Regions from separate parts of the Vibrio sp. 10N.261.46.E11 genome, predicted to be linked through region 2. Evidence: predicted binding sites of a transcription regulator. Region 2 holds the regulator's gene; the other holds the start of a gene.
What was found. Region 2 encodes MetJ, which represses methionine synthesis genes. Its sites were predicted from a motif close to TTAGACNTNTANANGTCTAA; they were not measured.
Positions count from the first base shown of each region.

Region 1 (7,459 bases), on a different contig from region 2:
TTTTTGTTGGCTTGCTAGCTTTTTAAAATCAGTATTATTAAGGCTAGCCATAGCGATTTTCTGTAAGAGTTCGACGGCCTCAATTAGATCATATTTTTCTTTAATTGGTTTTAGTTCACTTTCTTCTCAGCTTGCTTTGCTTTTTCTATCATAGGAGTGATTGTTGATCCTTGAACTAAGATTGAGAACACTACTACTGCATAGGTCATAACAAGGATTATCTCTTTAACATCTATTGCCTTATCTTCTATTACCCAAATGCCTGAAGGTATTGAAAGAGCCATTGCTAGAGCTAGACCACCACGCAAGCCACCCCAAGTTAGAATCTTAATCGACCATGGGTTGTAAGTTCTAAAGCGTTTAAATCCGATGTAAGACAAGAAAACACTCAAGTAGCGTGCACTCAATACTAGAGGGACTGCGAATGCCATTAAGATCCAGTCTTCTTGGTGGAATTTGAATAGCAGCATCGACATACCAATTAATAGGAATAATACGCCGTTTAAGAATTCATCTATTAATTCCCAGAAATGATCTAGGTGATCTTCACTCTCTTTTGAGAATCCGATAAAGCGAGTCCAGTTACCAATCATGATACCTGATACCACCATTGCTAATGGTCCTGATACATGTAGAACTTCAGCAAACGCATAACCAGCAGTTGGGATACCGATGGTCAATAGCAACTCCATCGAGTGGTCATCGGTGTTGCTGATTAGGTAATGGAATATTAAACCTAGAACAAAGCCATAGACGATACCACCTATAGCCTCTTGGACGAATAACATGGTCACGCTACCTACAGTCGGTGCTTCTGTACCGAACGCAATAGTAAATAGGGTAACGAAGATCACTAGGCCAAAACCATCGTTGAATAGAGATTCTCCCTCGATTTGAGTAGAGATTCGTCTGGGAGCATCGAGCTTCTTCACTATTGCTAATACAGCTATTGGATCGGTTGGAGATATTAGAGAACCAAACAGTAAGCAATAAATTAGGTCAAATTGAATACCGACAAATTGACAGAACCCATAAAGTACAAAGCCAATAAAGAAGGTTGAAAACAGTGTAGCACCAAGAGCGAGTACTGTTATTTCCCACTTCTGGTCTTTTAGGTTTGGTAATTTAATCCCCAAACCACCGGCAAAGAGCAAGAACCCCAAGATTCCCTTAAGTAAGAAATCTTCAAAGTTGATACTGGCAACGGTTTCTGAGGCGATGTCAGCCAATTGGAACCAATTGTTTTGTCCCGCAATGATAATCAATAGAGATAACATCATTGAGCCAGCTGTGATGGCGATGGTTGTCTGCATTTTACCAATTTTGGTATTCACGAAAGCAATAAGCATGGCTGCAGCGGACAAGAAGCATAAGGTGTAATAGACCGACATTGGGATTCCAACATGTAACAAAGTATGAATATGAATTTTCGTTGTCTCATGCTCAAATAGCAAACATTTTTTTGTCATGAGTCGGTAATCAATTTCCTTTTTTAGACGTCTAGACTCCTTTTTAATGTGTGATAGGATGGAGGGATAATTAAAGGAATGAGGTTGTACCGTGGGAAGTAATGTAAGGCAAAAGATTGACGCTCTGTTGAAGCAACGAATTTTACTGATTGATGGTGGCATGGGCACCATGATTCAGGATTATAAATTGGAAGAGCAAGACTATCGTGGTGAACGCTTTGCTGATTGGCACAGTGACTTAAAGGGCAACAATGACCTTTTAGTTCTTACACAGCCTAAGCTTATCAAAGATATCCATTCAGAATACTTGGAAGCTGGGGCTGACATCCTCGAAACCAATACCTTTAACGCTACAACCATCGCTATGGCCGACTATGATATGGAAAGCCTTAGTGAAGAAATTAACTTTTCTGCTGCCAAGCTTGCTCGTGAAGCGGCTGATGAATGGACCGCAAAGACCCCAGAAAAGCCTCGCTTCGTCGCGGGTGTATTAGGTCCAACTAACCGAACTTGTTCTATCTCGCCTGATGTAAACGATCCAGGTTATCGAAATGTTAGCTTTGACGAGTTAGTTGAAGCTTATTCTGAGTCGACTCGCGCGCTTATTAAGGGCGGTTCAGACTTAATTCTTATCGAAACTATCTTCGATACGTTGAACGCGAAAGCGTGTGCTTTTGCGGTTGAATCCGTTTTCGAAGAAGTGGGCATTACTCTACCTGTTATGATCTCCGGTACCATTACTGATGCTTCAGGTCGTACGCTTTCAGGTCAGACGACAGAAGCATTCTACAACGCACTTCGTCATGTAAAACCTATCTCATTTGGATTGAACTGTGCATTAGGTCCTGATGAACTGCGAGAGTACGTTGGTGAGATGTCTCGCATCTCAGAATGTAACGTTTCCGCTCACCCTAATGCGGGCTTACCTAATGCATTTGGTGAGTATGACCTTTCTCCGGAAGATATGGCTGAACATGTTAAAGAGTGGGCTGAAAGTGGCTTCTTGAACCTAATTGGTGGGTGTTGTGGTACTACGCCAGAGCATATCCGTCAAATGGCTGTGGCCGTTGAAGGTGTAACGCCGCGTCAATTGCCAGACTTACCTGTTTCTTGTCGTCTTTCGGGACTAGAGCCACTGACGATAGCGAAAGAATCTTTGTTCGTGAATGTAGGTGAACGGACCAATGTTACCGGCTCTGCACGCTTTAAACGCCTTATCAAAGAAGAGCTCTACGACGAAGCCTTGAGTGTTGCTCGAGAGCAAGTTGAGAACGGTGCTCAAATTATCGATATCAATATGGATGAAGGGATGCTAGACGCTGAGGCGTGTATGGTTAAATTCCTTAATCTATGTGCTTCAGAACCAGAAATCTCGAAAGTGCCTGTTATGGTCGACTCTTCTAAGTGGGAAGTTATCGAAGCTGGTCTGAAATGTATTCAAGGCAAAGGTATCGTTAACTCAATCTCTCTAAAAGAAGGCAAAGAGAAGTTTGTTGAGCAAGCCAAATTAGTTCGTCGTTATGGTGCAGCTGTCATTGTGATGGCGTTCGATGAAGTCGGGCAGGCTGATACTCGAGAGCGTAAAGTCGAGATCTGTACCAATGCCTACAACATTCTTGTTGATGAAGTTGGCTTCCCACCTGAAGACATTATTTTTGACCCGAATATCTTCGCAGTTGCGACTGGTATTGATGAGCATAACAACTATGCGGTCGATTTCATTGAAGCAGTGGGAGATATCAAACGCGATCTCCCTCATGCGATGATCTCTGGTGGCGTGTCGAACGTGTCGTTCTCATTCCGTGGCAATAACTACGTTCGTGAGGCAATCCACGCAGTATTCCTATATCACTGTTTTAAAAATGGTATGGATATGGGCATCGTAAACGCCGGTCAGCTGGAAATTTACGATAATGTTCCAGAAGATCTGCGTGATGCTGTTGAAGATGTTGTACTAAACCGTCGTGATGATTCGACGGAACGTTTGCTTGAAATGGCGACCGAATACCTAGAGCGTGCTGTCGGTAAGGTTGAAGATAAATCTGCTCTAGAATGGAGAACTTGGCCTGTAGAGAAGCGCTTAGAGCACTCTTTGGTTAAAGGTATCACCGATTTTATCGTTGAAGATACCGAAGAAGCTCGCGTTAATGCCTCTCGCCCTATCGAGGTGATTGAAGGCCCTCTAATGGACGGCATGAACGTTGTCGGTGACCTATTTGGTGAAGGTAAGATGTTCTTACCACAGGTTGTAAAGTCTGCGCGTGTTATGAAACAGGCGGTTGCCCACCTAGAACCATTCATCAATGCATCCAAAGAAGTGGGCGCAACTAACGGTAAGATTCTATTAGCGACCGTTAAAGGTGACGTACACGATATCGGTAAGAATATCGTTGGCGTGGTTTTGCAATGTAACAACTACGAAATTATCGATCTCGGTGTAATGGTTTCTTGCGAAAAGATTCTGAAAGTCGCTAAAGAAGAGAACGTCGATATTATCGGTCTGTCTGGTTTGATCACGCCATCTCTTGATGAAATGGTACACGTTGCCAAAGAGATGGAAAGACAAGGTTTTAAGCTTCCTCTATTGATCGGCGGCGCAACTACATCTAAAGCGCACACTGCGGTCAAGATTGAACAAAATTATTCAGAACCTGTTGTATACGTAAATAATGCCTCGCGCGCTGTAGGTGTGTGTACTTCACTACTTTCTGATGAATTGAAGCCCGCTTTCGTTGAGAAGCTAGATATCGACTATGATCGCGTTCGAGACCAGCACAATCGTAAGAAGCCGCGCACTAAGCCTGTCACACTTGAAAGAGCTCGTGCCAATAAAGTCGCTATCGATTGGGATGCGTATACGCCACCGGCACCCGCTAAGCCGGGAGTTCACATCTTCAATGATTTTGATGTAGCTACTCTGCGTCAGTACATCGATTGGACTCCATTCTTTATGACATGGTCATTGGTTGGTAAGTACCCTGCGATCCTTGATCATGAAGAAGTGGGTGAAGAAGCAAAACGTTTATTCAAAGATGCCAATGATTTACTGGATCGCGTAGAGAAAGAGAAGCTGCTTGAAGCGCGTGGTATGTGTGCCATGTTCCCAGCGAACAGTGTTGGTGATGATATTGAAGTGTATACCGATGAGTCTCGTACTGAAGTTCTAAAGGTTCTACATAACCTTCGTCAACAAACCGAAAAGCCTAAAGGGTTTAACTATTGTCTGTCTGATTACATTGCGCCAAAAGAGAGCGGTAAAGCGGACTGGATTGGTGGTTTTGCGGTGACCGGCGGTATTGGTGAGCGAGAACTGGCTGATGAATACAAAGCGAAAGGTGATGACTACAACGCAATCATGATTCAAGCGGTTGCTGACCGATTGGCTGAAGCGTTCGCGGAGTATCTGCATAAAGAAGTGAGAAAGGACATTTGGGGTTACTCGCCAGATGAGGACTTGTCTAACGACGATTTGATTCGAGAGAAATACCAAGGTATCCGTCCTGCTCCTGGTTATCCTGCTTGTCCAGAGCACACAGAGAAAGGTACATTGTGGGAGTTGATGGACGTTGAGAAGGCCATCGATATGTCACTGACGTCTAGTTACGCGATGTGGCCAGGTGCTTCAGTATCAGGGATGTACTTCTCACACCCTGATGCTCGATACTTTGCGATAGCCCAGATTCAACAGGATCAAGTAGATAGCTATGCCGACCGTAAAGGCTGGGATATGTTGGAAGCTGAGAAGTGGTTAGGGCCAAATATCAACTAACTCTGGAATCAGTGAGTTGTTCGTAAAGCTAGAAAGAGAAAGGGTTGCTGAATCGCAACCCTTTTTGTATTTGTGATTTGGTTAACTCAACCCTATCTATTAATTGCCTTCTTATTCAAAAAGCTCTTGATGCAGTTTTTGAATTGCCAGTTTAGATACAGGTTCGTCCAACAAGAAGCACAGATTGTGTGGGCTTGCACCGTAGCAAATCATACGCAGGTTGAAGTCTTCAAGAGTGCCGAATACCTGCTTTGCATAGCCTTTGCTTTCGCTCATGTTGTTACCAATAAGCGCAACAAGGCATAGGTCGTGCTCAATATCGACAGAACACAGCTCTTCAAGCTCAAGACGAGCGGCTTCAGGTAACTCAGGAGCACCACCTGAAGTGTCTGTTTGATCCAGAGTGAGTGACACACTGATCTCTGAGGTGGTGATAAGATCGACCGAGATCTTATGTTTAGCAAGGATCTCGAATACCTTTGCCAAGAAGCCATAGGCATGAAACATGTTAGCGCTGCGGAGTGTAACCATAGTTTGGTTGCAGCGTAGGGCAAGCGCTCTAAATAGAGGGGAGCTTTCAACTTCTTGACGAATCCAAGTTCCACCGAGCTCTGGTGCTTTAGAAGAGCCGACAAATACTGGGATTTGGTGGCGCAGTGCAGGTACTAGAGTTGATGGGTGTAAGATCTTCGCACCAAAGTTTGCCATTTCCGATGCTTCACTAAAGCTGATCTCTGGGATAGGAGAAGCTTTAGGTGCAATACGAGGATCGGTAGTGTAGATCCCCGGAACATCCGTCCAAATTTCTAAGCCAATTGCTTGTACTGATTCGGCAATCAGTGCAGCCGAATAATCACTGCCCCCGCGACCTAAAGTCGTGGTGTTGCCTTCACTATCAGCGCCGATAAAACCTTGAGTAACGACAACTTGCTGTTGGCAAAGTGGCATAAGTTTCTCTTGCGCTAGAGCGGAAATATCTTTTAGTTGAGGTTCTGCTTTGCCGAAGTCATCATTAGTGCGCATCACTTCTCTGATATCAAAGCGAACTGCAGGTGTGCCTCGTTCACGAATGATCTGAGCCAAGATGTGTGTCGACATCAACTCGCCACATGCGACAAGGTGATCAGTCAGTTTGGTACTGGTTTGAAATGATGCCGCTTCTGCTGCGCTCGCAATGTCATCAAGAATGCTGTGAACTTCTTTTTCGATGCTGACTGAGTCTGCCAGTTGGCCAAGAATTGCGTTATGAATGTCCGCTAATTGAGCCATCAATTCCTGACGACGAGCTTTATCTTGAACGCCATTCGCAAGTTCAACGAGCAAATTGGTCACACCAGAACACGCAGAACTTATGACTAACTTGGTATTTGAGTTGTTTTCAATAATGGCAGCACAACGGCTCATTGCTTCAAAGTTGGCAACACTTGTACCACCAAACTTAGCGACATTAAAAGAACCAGCTACATTAGATGCACTCACGATATATCTCCCACGACTTCCTAAAATAAAATTACGGTTGGGTAATCCAACGTCCGATGTTTTTCGAAGAGAGTTTTAGAGCAAAAAGAGAGGAATTATTAGAATAGTAACCTCAGAAGCTCTTCACCATATAGAAATGGCGACAGTTGACGGGATTCAGCCCGCTCAACCGATAATAAAGGTCCTGCATCCTTTTATTATCTCGGCACTGCTCCCCATAAATGTTTTGTATTGGAAATGCGGTTCCACAAAACACCTGCCTGGGCAGTGCTCCTCTTCTGCTAGATAGCCATTTCATTGAACGCGTTTGCGCAAATAATGTCAATCACGTAACGTGAGATAATTGAAAAATAATTTTAACAATTATGTGACACTGGTTTGACCTCAATACTTATGGCTAATTGCTGAGGTAATCAATTTGCTTTAGGGTGGATTGTTGACAACATTAACGTAAGGTATGTACATGTCTAATTTAACACTCACTACTGCTATTGATAGTTTTTATCCGCCACACCGAACGTTAATGGGGCCGGGGCCTTCAGACATTTCTCCTCAAGTTTTACAGGCCTTAAGCCGCCCAACTATTGGTCACCTAGACCCGCTATTTATTACGATGATGGATGAGCTTAAACAGCTTCTCAAATACGCTTTTCAGACGGAAAACGAATTTACGATTGCTGTCTCTGCACCAGGCAGTGCAGGTATGGAAACCTGTTTTGTTAACCTGATTGAGCCTGGTGAA
Region 1 covers NZ_JBFRQW010000050.1:83,644-91,102, reverse strand. The annotation lists gene AB4407_RS16230 (cation:proton antiporter) at 111-1,391, opposite strand; gene metH (methionine synthase) at 1,561-5,238, shown strand; gene lysC (lysine-sensitive aspartokinase 3) at 5,350-6,717, opposite strand; lysine riboswitch at 6,826-7,003, opposite strand; gene AB4407_RS16215 (alanine--glyoxylate aminotransferase family protein) at 7,181-7,459, shown strand, end outside.
Region 1: the regulator MetJ is predicted to act here: its motif matches at 1,493-1,512, upstream of metH (methionine synthase).

Region 2 (8,784 bases):
GAAGTAGAGGCAGTAAACACGCATCCGAAACCAGACGCGGGTCAGCGCTGTAAACGCCCGCCACATCACTCCAAATCGTCACGCGTTCAACTTCAGCCAAAGCACCAATCACGGTTGCTGAGTAATCTGAACCATTACGGCCAAGCAATACAGTTTCACCCTCGCAGTTCTGAGCCATAAAGCCCGTAATCACCACGCGGCAATGTGCATGCTGCGCTAAGGCTTCTTTGATCAGAGGATAAGAACGTGCGCGGTCAACTTCAGGTTGAGCACCCACTTCTGCACGTAAAAAGGCACGTGCATCTTGAGCAACTGCTTGTAAGTCATGCTGGCATAACAAAGCAGCGAGTAGACGTGAAGACCAAACCTCACCGTGTCCAAGCACTTTTGCTTTTTGCGCTTCGCTTAGAGGAGCCGTTAGCTCCCCCAAAGCGGTAAATTCTTGTTGAATGGTTGCCGTTAGCTGAGCCGCAGACTCACCTTCAAGCAGCGCTTCAATCAGCTCAAGCTGGAACTGACGAAGGGTTTGTAGACATTCATGCGCAATACGACCATCTTTGTCGAGCGCTTCAACAAACTCAATCAAGCGGTTAGTTGTTTTACCCGCAGCCGATACCACGACCAAGTCAGTAGCTGACGAGTATTCTCTAAGAATATTGACCACGCGTTGGTAACACTCAGGATTCGCTAAACTGCTGCCACCAAATTTATGTAGCTGGCGAAAGGTTGCCATTATTAACCCTCCCCTTCAGCGATAAAGCCTTGTGTCTTTTCAAACGCTTGCTTGAGGTCGTCAATCAAGTCATCAGCATCTTCAAGGCCAACAGAAAGACGCAGTAACTGTTGAGAAACACCCGCCTCTGCCAGTGCTTCTTCGCCCATCGCACGGTGAGTCATCGACGCAGGGTGACAAATCAAGCTTTCCACACCACCCAGTGATTCAGCCAAAGAGAACAGCTCTAATTTATCGACAAAGTACTTAAGCGCTTCGAATGAACCCGCAAACTCAAAGCTCAGCATTGAACCAAAGCCAGACTGCTGTTTCTTCGCAATATCATGACCTGGATGTTCAGGGAGGCTTGGGTGATAAATAGTGCCAACGAGATCTTCCTGCTGCAGAGACGCCAGAATTTCACGTGAGCTTTCTTCGTGAACTCGCATACGCGCACCTAGCGTACGAATACCACGTAGCGTCATGTAGCTATCAAACGGTGTGCCGGTTGCACCAATACAGTTGCCCCACCATGCTAGCTCTTCAGCGTGCTCTTCTGTCTTAGTAACTACAACACCACCAATGACATCTGAGTGTCCGTTAATGTATTTAGTGGTTGAGTGGATAACAAAATCCGCACCCAACTCTAAAGGCTTTTGGAATACAGGCGTCAAAAACGTGTTGTCGACAGCAACCAGAGCACCTACTTCTTTCGCTTTACGGCAAGTTTCTGCAATATCAACCACACGAACTAATGGGTTCGATGGTGTTTCAATTAAGATCAACTTTGGCTTAAGCGCGATCGCCGCATCCAGCGCCGCTTGATCCGATTGATCAACAAACAGAACTTTGAAGTCACCTTTTAGCGAGCGAGTGTTAAACAGACGGTAAGTGCCGCCGTAGCAGTCGTGCGGAGCGATAATAAGATCATCGCCACCTAAGAAAGCAGATACCCATAAGTTAAGTGCCGACGTACCACAGTTAGTGACAACCGCGCCTTTACCAGACTCAAGCTCAAACAGTGCCGTTTCTAATAGACCGCGGTTTGGGTTACCAGAGCGGGTATAATCATACTTTGGCACTTCACCAAAAGCGGGAAACCCATAGTTAGTCGAAAGATAAATAGGAGGGACAACGGCATGGTGTTGCGTGTCTGACTCGATACCAGTACGTACTGCGATGGTTGCTGGCTTCCGGCTGCTCATAGGTGCTTCCTTACAAGTTTTGCGTCTGAGAATCACAGCTGCTTGTCGGTATTTTGCGGCTGTGTTAGATATATGTTGTTCACTTTACTTTCATAAACGTGAGACGTCAACACTTCTAGACGTCCATATGTCTTTGCTTATGGCGGTAAATCCCGCTAAAATCACCACTATTAATTTATTCTAACAACTAAAGTGATGAAGGTACGCAATGGCCGACTGGAATGGTGAATACATAAGCCCATATGCTGAGCATGGAAAGAAAAGCGAACAAGTAAAGAAAATTACAGTTTCTATCCCTTTAAAAGTGCTAAAGGTGCTTACTGACGAGCGTACTCGCCGCCAGATTAACAACCTACGCCATGCAACAAACAGTGAGCTACTGTGCGAAGCCTTTCTACATGCGTACACAGGCCAACCACTACCAACGGATGAAGATCTTCGTAAAGACCGTCCAGATGACATACCGACTGAAGTCAAAAAACTGATGACAGAGATGGGTATCGAGTTCGAAGCGTTTGACGAAGAATAAAAACAACTCAGTCACCGCCTTCATTATTGATTCGCTATAGCTGAACCCTATTTGTCACATCACCCACTACGTTATCTGTAGCTGCGCTGTGAATGATAGACATAAAAAAACCGACTCATAGGAGTCGGTTTTTTATTATTCTTTTTCGCTCAATAGAGCAACAGCTATTAAGCTATTAAGCTATTAAGGCATTAAGCCATATAGTTAGCAGGCATCTCAATTCGAGCAACGCCAGACTCAACAGCCGCTTCAGCAACTGCTTTTGCAACGCGAGGAAGCAGACGCGGGTCCATTGGCTTAGGAATGATGTAACCCTTACCGAACTCCAGTGCAGTCTCACCCGCAGCTGCTAGTACTTCAGCTGGAACTGCTTCTTTTGCTAGTTCACGAATCGCTTTAACCGCCGCTAGCTTCATTTCGTCATTGATTTCGCTCGCACGCACGTCTAGTGCACCACGGAAAATGAATGGGAAACAAAGTACGTTGTTTACTTGGTTAGGGTAATCACTACGGCCAGTACCCATGATTAGGTCAGAACGAACTTCATGTGCAAGCTCAGGCTTGATCTCTGGATCTGGGTTTGAACATGCAAACACAACAGGCTTATCAGCCATCAGCGTAAGTGCCTTAGCTGGTAGCAGATTAGGACCCGATACACCCAAGAACAGGTCAGCGCCTTCGATAACATCTTCAAGCGTGCGCTTGTCGGTGTTATTTGCGAACAGCTCTTTGTATTCATTCAAGTCATCACGACGAGTGTGGATCACACCTTTACGGTCAAGCATGTAGATCTTCTCACGCTGAGCGCCACACTTAATCAGTAGCTCCATACAAGCAACCGCTGCTGCGCCAGCACCTAAACAAACGATCTTACACTCTTCCAGTTTCTTTCCTTGAAGCTCGATCGCGTTAAGCATACCCGCTGCCGTTACAATCGCAGTTCCGTGTTGATCATCATGGAAAACAGGTACATCACAACGCTCAATCAGGCGACGCTCGATTTCAAAACAGTCTGGTGCTTTGATGTCTTCTAGGTTAATACCACCAAATGTATCTGCGATATTCGCAACCGTATCAACGAACTCATCGATTGTGCGGTGTTTTACTTCAATATCGATAGAATCTAAACCAGCAAAACGCTTAAACAGTAGCGCTTTACCTTCCATGACCGGTTTAGAAGCAATAGGACCAAGATTACCTAAGCCAAGAATTGCAGTACCGTTAGAGATAACTGCAACCATGTTGCCTTTACCTGTGTACTTATAAACGTTATCGACATTCTGTGCGATCTCGCGAACAGGCTCAGCTACGCCAGGGCTGTATGCCAGTGCTAGGTCTTCTGCAGAGTTTGCAGGCTTCGTCAGTTCTACGGCAATTTTGCCTGGAATTGGGAACTCATGATAATCAAGAGCTTGCTGACGGAATTGTTCTTGAGGCGATAACGATTTTTCAGATGATAACGCTTGAGGGGATTGATCTTGGCGGCTGTCTTCAGACATAGGTGTAGGTTCCTAGGATATTATTATTTGGGGGATCTTGTTCATGTTAATGGATGTACTTCAAAGTTCCTAGGTGGTTGAAGCATCTGTATCATTAAAAAACGAGATTTCACTACTAATAAGACCAGTGGGCAGTTGAAATTACTGTCGCCTGCTCAACTTTAGAGCGAATTTCGAGGAAGGAGTGTTGGGGTAAGCGATGAAATAAAATTTACGCCAGTAACCTACCACTTTAAATGAGCTAATAATGAAATACGATTCAGTATTTTTTCAAATTTCAGGCAACAAAAAAGGACACCGAAGTGTCCTTTTTATGTCTAAATAGCGAGAATTACTTCTTGCTAGAAAGAGCACCGAAACGCTTGTTGAAGCGATCAACACGGCCGCCTGTATCTACGATACGTTGCTTACCTGTGTAGAATGGGTGACATTTGTCACATACGTCTAGGTGGATAGATTCTTTTGCTAGCGTTGAGTTGAACTCAAACGTGTTACCGCAAGAACAAGTTGCAGAAACTGCTTTGTATTCTGGGTGGATACCAACTTTCATGGGAAAACCTCAATTAGGCCGTGTCGCCATCCGATTCTAAGCCGGACACCACACGTAGTTAAAAAATAAATAAAGACACCGCTGTATCACTAAACCGCGATAAAGCCATACCTTTAAGGCGCAGTATAGTAATGAATCTGTGAGGTAGGATCAACTGATTTGATACATTTTTCACCAACACTGTCCTTAAACCTTCTATTAAGCGTTATTTTCTGGCTCCAGTAGCATTCAAGCCTCAAGTAAGCTCTGTCATCTAAACTGCTCCTCGAATTTAACGCCCTTATCCATTAGACTGTTCGCTCTCGTCAACTCAGATAAAGCCGTCCCTTTATGCGTCCAATGATTGCCCGTGTAGCACTGCCTGTTCCACTCGACAAGCAGTTCGATTACAAGATTCCTAGCCACCTATTTCCGATTATTGGCGGTCGAGTCTCTGTGCCTTTTGGACGACAAACCTTAACAGGCATTGTTACGGCTCTGGTTAACGAATCTGAATTCGAGTTAGACAAACTCAAGCCCATTAAAACCTTACTAGACAACCAACCCGTTTGGCCGGAATCGGTCTACTCACTCTTGGTATGGTGCAGCCAGTTCTATCAGTATCCACTAGGTGAAACCTTGGCCAACGCACTACCAAGCGCCTTACGAAAGGGCAAAGCGGCCGATTTCGCGACGCTTGTTGAATGGCAACTGACCTCGTCAGGTAGAGATCAACTGATGCAGGGCTTTGGCCGTGCCGTCAAACAAGCCAAAGTAATGCACATGCTTGAGCACGGCCCAGTTCCCCATCAAGAATTCATTGATGAAGAAGTGGGCAGCGCGGTACTTAAGACGTTGGAAGAGAAAGGCTGGGTTGAATCAGTAGAGAAAAAGCCGAAGCGCCAGCCGTGGCCAGTTGAGCTCGAAAACGATCAAGATAAGCCAAAACTCAATGAAGAACAGGCTATAGCAATAGCGACAGTAAATAGTCAAACCGACTTTGGTTGCTTCTTGCTAGAGGGTGTAACTGGCTCAGGTAAGACCGAAGTCTACCTAAATATGATCAAGCCGATTCTCGACCAAGGTAAACAAGCGTTAGTGTTAGTGCCCGAGATCGGTCTAACCCCTCAAACGATTAACCGCTTTAAGCGACGCTTTAATGTTCCAGTTGAGGTTATCCATTCTGGTTTAAACGATTCTGAGCGACTGAATGCTTGGTTATCGGCGCGTGATAAAATAGCGGGCATTGTGATCGGTACTCGTTCAGCTCTGTTCACACCGTTCGCGGATCTGGGCATTATCATTGTCGATGAAGAGCACGACGCCTCTTATAAGCAGCAAGATAGTCTACGCTACCACGCTCGTGATGTTGCCATCATGCGTGCTCATAAAGCGCAGATTCCGGTTGTGTTAGGCTCGGCGACTCCGGCCTTTGAAACGCTGCACAACGCTCAGATCGGTAAATACAGTTACCTCACCCTGACCTCTCGTGCAGGTGTCGCGCTGCCGACCACCAATAAAGTGTTGGACGTTAAGGGTGAATATCTAGAAAGTGGCTTGTCTGCGTCGTTGATTGCTGAAATGCAAAGACACCTCAAAGTAGGCAACCAAGTGATGTTGTTCCTCAACCGTCGTGGGTTTTCTCCCGCATTAATGTGTCACGATTGTGGTTGGACAGCGGAATGTAAGCGTTGTGATGCCTACTACACCTATCATCAATACAGCAATGAGATGCGCTGCCACCACTGTGGCTCGCAGCAGCATATCGTGCACAATTGCCAAGGTTGTGGTTCAGCGAATTTAGTAACAGTGGGTGTGGGTACAGAGCAACTTGAAACCCAACTTGGTCAGCTATTCCCTGAATACAAAACCATCCGTATTGACCGAGACAGCACTCGCCGCAAAGGCAGTTTAGAAAGCGCGTTAGAATCGATTCGTAAAGGTGAATACCAAATTCTGATTGGTACACAGATGCTTGCTAAAGGGCACCACTTCCCAGATGTGACACTTGTGGCGTTATTGGATGTCGATGGCTCTTTATATAGCAGTGACTTCCGAGCGTCTGAACGTCTTGCCCAGCTATTCATCCAAGTAGCGGGACGCGCAGGACGAGCAAGCAAACCCGGTGAGGTGATCTTACAGACTCACCACCCAGAACATGGGTTGCTGCAAGCTTTGCTGCATAAAGACTACAACCACTTTGCTCAGACGGCGCTGGCAGAGCGTAAACAAGCGATGTTGCCACCTTATACCTTCATGACTCTGTTTAGAGCAGAAGCTAATGACACTCGCTTAGTGGAAGAGTTTTTGCGTCAAGTGCGCCACACATTGGAATCGCATCCGTTATTTGACCAATATTGCATGGTGCTAGGACCAACCCCTGCACCACTAGCCAAACGAGCAGGTAAATCGCGCTGGCAGCTTATTTTACAAACACAGACTCGCTCGTTGATGCAAAAGCTATTAATGAGCGCCAAGCCAGCAATCAATATGTTACCCGCTGCGAAAAAAGTCCGTTGGTCACTCGATATTGAGCCGCAAGATCTGAGCTAAACCCACTTGGGTTAAAACTAATGATAAGTTTGTTCACAAATATTTCATATTTCTCGTGAGCAACTTCACACTAGTCATGTGATTTTTGTTAATCTAGCCGTAACTTTACATGGGTGAAACGAATAAAATATTGCAATAAAAAAAGTGTTAGCAACACTTTCACAATATCTATTCGATTATATTTATTATTCATGCCTTAGATACTTAGGCAGCAAAGGAATTAAAAAGAGGGTTTAATTTATGGCGACAATGAAGGATGTTGCCCAGCTAGCAGGCGTTTCAACAGCTACGGTATCACGTGCATTGATGAACCCTGAAAAAGTCTCGGTTTCTACTCGTAAGCGAGTTGAGACAGCAGTACTTGAAGCTGGATACTCACCCAATACATTAGCTAGAAACTTACGTCGCAACGAATCAAAAACCATCATCACTATTGTTCCTGATATCTGTGACCCGTATTTCGCAGAGATCATTCGTGGTATCGAAGATGCCGCAGTAGAAAATGACTACCTCGTTTTACTGGGTGATAGCGGCCAACAGAAGAAGCGTGAGTCTTCATTTGTTAACTTAGTATTCACCAAACAAGCTGACGGCATGCTACTACTTGGCACCGACCACCCGTTTGATGTCAGTAAGCCTGAACAAAAAAATTTACCGCCGATGGTGATGGCGTGTGAGTTTGCCCCAGAGCTTGAACTGCCTACCGTACACATCGATAACCTGACCTCGGCATTTGAAGCGGTGAACTACCTAGCTCAGTTAGGTCATAAACGTATCGCTCAAATCTCAGGGCCCATATCGGCAACGCTTTGTAAGTTCCGCCAACAAGGCTACCAACAAGCGCTACGTCGTGCAGGGGTATCAATGAATCCTGCCTACAGCACTGTCGGTGACTTTACCTTTGAAGCGGGCGCTCAAGCAGTTCGTCAATTACTCGCTCTTCCTGAACAACCTACAGCGATCTTCTGTCATAACGATGCGATGGCCATCGGCGCGATTCAAGAAGCGAAAAAATTAGGCTTACGCGTTCCTCAAGATCTATCGATTGTCGGCTTTGATGACATCCAATTCGCTCAATACTGCGATCCACCGCTAACCACTATTTCTCAGCCTCGTTATGAGATTGGACGCCAAGCAATGTTGATGATGCTCGACGTACTTAAAGGCAACGATGTACAAGCGGGCTCGCGTCTGCTTGAAGCCAAATTAGTCGTTCGAGGTAGTACAGCGCCGCCTCGAATCTAATCTGAAGAAATATCCTTATAATTCTGCGGCACATTTTGATGTGCCGCTTCCATTTCTGCACTGTTATCCTCGCTCAATCTGGATTACCATGAGAGCAGAATCAGCAACTATTGAATTGTCTTGTGGCTAATAGAGATTATGTAAAGCGCGGTCGTGGCACGAAAAAACCGACCAAGAAACAAGCCCCTCGCCGTAAACCATGGCGTAGTGGTCTTTTGGCGATCCTCCTCGCCGGTGGTTTTGGTTACGGCCTTTACCTATTGAGTAATGATCCTGAGCCGCCAGCACCGACTCCAGTGGTAACTAAACCAAAGCCTAAGCCGAAACCAGCAAAAGTCATTCCACCGCCTCCAGAGGAAAAGTGGGACTATGTTGAAACTCTGCCAAGCCGCGAGATTGAAGTGAAAGCCAAAGAGCAACAGATCTCGAAGATCCCTTACATCATGCAATGTGGCGCGTACAAAACCTCAAGCCAAGCTGAAGCACGTAAGTTGGATATTGCCTTCCAAGGT
Region 2 covers NZ_JBFRQW010000031.1:63,297-72,080, forward strand. The annotation lists gene AB4407_RS10455 (bifunctional aspartate kinase/homoserine dehydrogenase II) at 1-733, opposite strand, end outside; gene AB4407_RS10460 (O-succinylhomoserine (thiol)-lyase) at 736-1,917, opposite strand; gene metJ (met regulon transcriptional regulator MetJ) at 2,126-2,446, shown strand; gene AB4407_RS10470 (malic enzyme-like NAD(P)-binding protein) at 2,638-3,945, opposite strand; gene rpmE (50S ribosomal protein L31) at 4,277-4,495, opposite strand; gene priA (primosomal protein N') at 4,826-7,027, shown strand; gene cytR (DNA-binding transcriptional regulator CytR) at 7,268-8,272, shown strand; gene AB4407_RS10490 (SPOR domain-containing protein) at 8,395-8,784, shown strand, end outside.